DNA from 2 places in the Cytobacillus sp. IB215665 genome. Region 2 is predicted to be linked to the other one. Evidence: riboswitches for the same ligand, from Rfam matches in the RefSeq annotation. Region 2 holds a riboswitch; the other holds the start of a gene.

Region 1 (3,219 bases), on a different contig from region 2:
GCCTTTTTATCCAATAGTAATAAAGATGGAAAACTATACATAGGAGGAATTAAGGATGGGTCGTGGTAAACATTTTAATCATAAACGAAAAGGTTATAAAAACACCAAACATAAATTCGGACAAAATGTAGCAGCAAAACATAAAGAAGAAGCAGAATTTGCAATCGAAACAGTAGCTACGAGGAAAGAACGTCCAGTTTCAATTCATGTTGAAAAGGAGTAAGTTTTGTTAGAAATATTCTGTGGAAATAAGAGTATTTAATGAAAGTTCATAGTAAAAACAAGTGAGAAGTAAGCGCTATTCGCTTACTTCTCACTATATAGAAGATTTAGCCGTAAATATTGGACCCTGTTTGCGTAAATTCCTCTGCCTTTTGCTTCATTCCTTCTTCTATCACTTCAGACTCATTTTTACCTTGGTCTTTTGCCATATCTCGAATATCTTGAGATATTCTCATTGAACAAAACTTAGGTCCACACATTGAGCAAAAATGGGCTGTTTTAGCACCTTCGGCAGGCAATGTTTCATCGTGATATTCACGTGCTCGCTCTGGGTCTAACGAAAGGTTAAATTGATCGTGCCACCTAAATTCAAAGCGTGCCTTAGAAAGTGCATCATCTCGTTTTTGAGCACCTGGATGTCCTTTCGCAAGATCTGCTGCATGCGCGGCAATTTTGTAAGCAATAACTCCTTCGCGAACATCTTCTTTGTTCGGTAAGCCTAGGTGTTCTTTAGGTGTTACGTAGCAAAGCATCGCCGTTCCAAACCAGCCAATCATTGCAGCACCTATTGCAGAAGTAATATGGTCATAGCCAGGCGCAATGTCTGTCGTTAATGGTCCTAGTGTGTAAAATGGCGCATCATGACAAACTTCTTGTTGTTTATCCACATTTTCTTTTATAAGATGCATCGGAACATGACCAGGTCCTTCAATCATCACTTGAACATCATGCTTCCAAGCAATTTTCGTTAATTCACCCAATGTTTCCAATTCTGCAAACTGCGCTTCATCATTTGCATCAGCAATGGAACCTGGACGGAGACCATCACCTAAAGAAACTGATATATCATATGTTTTCAAGATTTCACAAATATCTTCAAAATGAGTATATAGAAAGTTTTCTTCATGGTGTGCTAAGCACCACTGCGCTAAAATGGAACCACCTCTAGAAACAATTCCTGTCGTACGCTTTGCAGTCATTGGTATATATCTCAATAGTACCCCTGAATGAATCGTAAAGTAATCTACACCTTGTTCAGCCTGCTCAATTAATGTGTCACGATATACTTCCCACGTTAAGTCTTCTGCAATGCCGTTTACTTTTTCAAGCGCTTGATAAATAGGAACTGTTCCGACTGGAACTGGTGCATTTCTAATAATCCATTCTCTCGTTGTATGTATATTTTTCCCTGTAGACAAATCCATCATCGTATCTGCACCCCAACGAATAGCCCATGTCATTTTTTCTACTTCCTCATCGATGGATGACGAGACGGCGGAATTGCCAATATTCGCATTAATTTTCACATGGAAGTTTTTCCCTATAATCATCGGTTCACTTTCTGGGTGATTAATATTTGCTGGAATGATCGCACGTCCACTAGCTACTTCATCTCGCACAAACTCTGGGCTCATATTTTCACGTATAGCAATAAATTCCATTTCAGGGGTTATTATACCCTTTCTTGCATAGTGCAATTGTGTAACGCATCCACCACTTTTTGCTCGTAGAGGCTGCTTATTAATATGTGGAAACTGTTCAAGGTTTGAACGAGGATCTGATTCTAAATATCCATTATCCTCTGGTTTTATTTCACGGCCTTCATACTGTTCTACATCATTTCGTTTAATAATCCAGTCATCTCGTAGCTTTGGAAGACCCCTTCTTATGTCAACATCATATGCAACGTCTGTATACGGTCCGCTCGTATCGTATACTCTCACAGGCTCATTTTCTTCCTCGCCAAAAGTGCCACTAGTAGGGTGAAGCTCAATTTCTCTCATCGGAACTTTTACGTCAGCTTGATGCCCTTGTACATAAACCTTCTTGCTACATGGAAATGTCATATTTTGTGCAATACTTTCTTTTGTCATTTGAAAATTCCTCCTCAATAATATGAATGAATCAACTGTCAGATAGTCGGTCTGAATAAAGTGTACATATTCCAACTACCTTATGAAGTTGCTAACCCATACCAACTAAAAAAGGGTTCTCAAAATTGAGAACCCTTTTGTTGAAAGTAATTTATGACATAGCTAAAGTAACAATAAGCTGGTCGAATTCTACTTCCCTACGCTGGTATGAGCCAGATCAGGTTCTAAGAGTCAAAGAACTTTAACGCGTTCTTCTCTCAGTCCAAGCTATTGGACCCCCCTAGTAGTGAACATATGTTGTTATCGTTAATACTATAACACAATTAATATTGTTGTGAATAGAGAAAAAAGAAATTATACAATTTATTATTTTTCTTTAAGTTCACTTATCATCGCATTCAATAAATAATCAACTGATTGATGTAGGTTTAACAAACGCTTCCCTTTACCTTCATTATAAAAAACTTGAACAGACAATGTTTGTAAATTTTCAATAGTCGATTCAATTTGCAATGGATAAATATACTTAGGGTTTTGTTCATTAATCCATTGGAAAGCATTGGTTTTCCACATATCAAGAATTTTATTAACTTCATTAGCAAACGGATATACCTCACGATAAAAATCAACTTCAACATGAGTAAGCTCTTTTCTTTGCTCCAGTATACCTATGCATTTATTATTAAATGTCTTTAACATGTTTGTTAATTTTATTAATTTTTCGTAATTTTCCATATTATTTTCTCCAATTAATCTACTTAAGTTCCAATAATATTATATCAATTTAATGGATTGATTGAAAGGATAGCGAGGGAATCTTTTGCTGAACTTCTATGTGGGATTAGAGTGCAATGTCGATGATGTTATGGTCATATATATTTTCTATTTTATGAAGGTTATTGGATATAGTTTTAATATTCCTTTGTTGTTGCTCAACATATACACCTATGTGTTCTTCAACATGATTAACGAGCTTTTGATCTATTAATTCAAGATACTCAAGCAATTCATCAAACACCGAATTCTGCAATTCTTTATTGGTCAATTCCATTTATCTTCTTCCTCCTCGTCAGTATATTTAACTTACATTACAATCATTGAGCTAAACATATCTTCATTTGAC
Region 2 (3,219 bases):
GCGTTGCTTCATACCTCCTGATAACGTTTGTATTGATGTATGGAGGTCATCTACTTCAAGCTCCACCATACTTACATATTCTCGAATTTTTTCGGGCATATCCTTGCGCTTAACCCTCAAATTTTCCAACACAAATGCAATTTCTTCATCAACGAAAGGCATACAAAATTGCGTGTCCGGATCTTGAAAAACATATCCCCATGATTCTGGTGTAATAATTTCATCAGCTTTAATAGGTACTTCAATTGAATTTGGAATGATTCCTGATAACACTTGCAAAAGCGTAGATTTACCGCATCCCGAAGGTCCTAGTATTAATACTTTTTCCCCTTCATAAAAAGAAGAGGAGACATCTTTAAATAATAAAGATGCACTCCCAGTAAACTTTAAACGTAAGTTTTTCACACTTGTGATTTCTTGCATTTATAACACCTCAACTACTTATCCAACGCATCATAGTCTTCTTTTGATGCAGGACGAACTAAGTTTGTAACACCAGTTGCTTCCAAAGCCTTAACGAGATAATATGCAAAAACACCAGCTATTATAATCCCACTGATTACTCGGAATCCAATGAATAAAGTTAAATTCCACGCTGCTAAATCACCTATATACCCTTTGTAATAATCCATCCCTATTGATGCTACTGCCGATGCAGCACCAGCAAGTGATGCAATTAAGATATCGTAGCGTTTATAACGCGCTGCAGCAAATATTAGTTCTGCAGCTAATCCTTGTAACAACCCATATAGCATTACTTCTAATCCGTATTCAGATCCCATGATAAATTCACCAGATGCAGCGGCCATTTCAGCAATAATTGCCACACCAGCTTTACGAATAACCAAAAAGGCAACAGTTGCTGCTATAAACCACATTCCATATGCAAGCTGATCTACTTGTAATCCAAATGCACCTATCGTTTCATAGAATGTTCCCCATAATTTGTATACGATTCCAAATACGATTGCAATGACTATTGTAACTAAAATATCAGTTAATTTTAAACCTTTGTTCATAGTTATTTCCTCCTATCTTTAATATCAATCAAAAACGCTCTAAGTTGTTTTCCAAAATTACAAGCCAAAAACGAGAATTTTGCGATTGTCATCGTTTTATATTAGATAAGAGACCTTAGCAAAATTTTCTCACCTGTCTAACATGCTTTATTTGGATGTTGACATTGCTGAAATAGGCCAGGTTTCTTGTGTATATGCCATCTCCCAAAACATTAATTCATATTGACTACTAATGATAAAGTGCTCCTGCATTTTTTCTCTATCAGCTTCTGTTACTTGATCAGCAATGTCATCAAGCAAATCGATGACTTCTTCAACTAATTTGCGAAACCAATCACCACCATATGTTTGAATCCATTGTTGGTATATAGGTTCAGTTGGATTTGCATGAACAAGCTGCTCTCCAATCTCATAATATAACCAGTAGCATGGTAACAAAGCAGCAATCGTGTCGCCTATATGCCCAGTATGTGCTGCACGATACATATGAGAAGTGTATGCGTATGCTGTTGGTGCTGGTTTAAAATTAGCTTTTTCTTCTTCGGTGATACCTAGCTGAACCATAAAGTTCTTATGAAGAGATAATTCAGCTTCATTCGTACCGATCGCGTGAGATGCCATTTGGCTCACTATTTTTAGATCAGTTGCTTGTGATGCTGCTAATGTTTGCACTCTTGCAAAATGACTTAAGTAATAAGAATCTTGTAGAACATAATAGCGAAAGCGATCCAATGATAATGTCCCATCTGCAAGCTCTTTCACAAATGGATGATCAAAACTCTTCTGCCAAATTTGGTCTGCTTCTTCTCTAATTTTTTTGGAAAACTTCATGATAAATTCCACCCTTCTTTTATAACATTCGCTGCACTAAGAGTAAGGCACCCTTGTGATACAAAAGATGAAGTGGAAAATTTCTTGACAGCATATTGCCTATCCTTGTCTTTGTTTTCGCATATAACAAAACATAATTATAATAAATAGTAAAAGTTCATGAATAAATAGCTTTGTTATAAAGGCATTAGAAAACAAAAACCACTCTACAGATAGAGTGGAATTAGACGAATTGGAAAATGTTATCCAATATGTTTGTCATCAATCCACTTCCCTACGCTAGCATTAACTAGATCAGGTATAAGGGTTAAGGCAGCAAAGCCCCTCTCAGCAAACGTGATTTGCACCCCTAGTGGTAAGCGATATTTAATTTCACATACAACCTTACTATACTTTTATTATTTCCACAAGCAAAAGATTCCTACATACTTACTTCAATATTTTCCCTTTTACCCAATGTGATATAAATTAATATGACACAGAAGTTTGTTTTTTTATAACTTGATCTAAAGTAATACATATAACTGTGCCTACTACTAATCCGTTATTTATAATTGGTCTTAACATGGATGGAAGTTCATTTATTGCTTGTCCAGGAATAAACAATAAACCAATGCCAACCAATAATGAAAGCCCGATAATAAAATATTCTCTATCTCCTAATTGTGTAGATTGGTAATCTTTTAAAGCTAAACCAATCATGATAGTAAATGGGTAGAATAAGATTGCATACCCAACTGGTTCGGGAATCATAGCAGCATATGTAGTAAACATTGGAATGAAACTAAGTAATATAATAAATACATTTCCTAAAATAAATGGTAAGCGATTAATTATTTTGGTCATTGCAATAAATCCCGCTGATCCAGAAATTGGTACACTGCCTATTGCAGAAAAAATACCACTTAACCATTGGTTTATCCCCATAATAAAGCTTGCTTTATTGTAGTTTACAGCTTCATAATTTTTTGTATGTTCTTGTAGCTCTTTTTCCACAACATAAATCGAGGCAAGCATATTTGTTAATAATAGTAAGCCTATCATAATGGAAGTAATAATCATACCGCTATTCAATTGTGGTATTCCCCAAGCAAAGATCTGTGGTACCGAAATACCATTTGTAGTTGGCGGAATACTTTTTCCTAGACGAAGCACAGCAAACAGCAGTGATCCAATGAGTAAACTTAGTAAAACAGAATATCTTCGAAGAAATGGGACACGACTTTTTGCCAATAATATCGTGATAATTAAAACACAAACCGCAGGTATAGCAACTGAAAAGTCTACTGAATCTTGTTTATACCCTATTCCAAAAATACCGTTCATAAATGCACCACTTAGTTGTGCAACTAATAATAATAAATAAGTT

Evidence for each region. A riboswitch is a leader RNA that binds a small molecule or an ion and turns the genes downstream of it on or off. The one in region 2 is predicted to bind thiamine pyrophosphate.
Region 1: linked by a shared signal. The riboswitch ahead of thiC (phosphomethylpyrimidine synthase ThiC) and the one ahead of tenA (thiaminase II) in region 2 are both predicted to bind thiamine pyrophosphate.

What each region holds. Positions count from the first base shown of each region.
Region 1 is NZ_JAXBME010000012.1:101,017-104,235, reverse strand. Features, by position in the region: gene SLH52_RS14920 (hypothetical protein) at 56-223, shown strand; gene thiC (phosphomethylpyrimidine synthase ThiC) at 330-2,096, opposite strand; TPP riboswitch at 2,274-2,388, opposite strand; gene SLH52_RS14910 (DUF1798 family protein) at 2,463-2,831, opposite strand; gene SLH52_RS14905 (hypothetical protein) at 2,938-3,147, opposite strand.
Region 2 is NZ_JAXBME010000015.1:119,432-122,650, reverse strand. Features, by position in the region: gene SLH52_RS17070 (ABC transporter ATP-binding protein) at 1-423, opposite strand, end outside; gene SLH52_RS17065 (ECF transporter S component) at 438-1,019, opposite strand; gene tenA (thiaminase II) at 1,167-1,850, opposite strand; TPP riboswitch at 2,105-2,211, opposite strand; gene SLH52_RS17055 (purine/pyrimidine permease) at 2,319-3,219, opposite strand, start outside.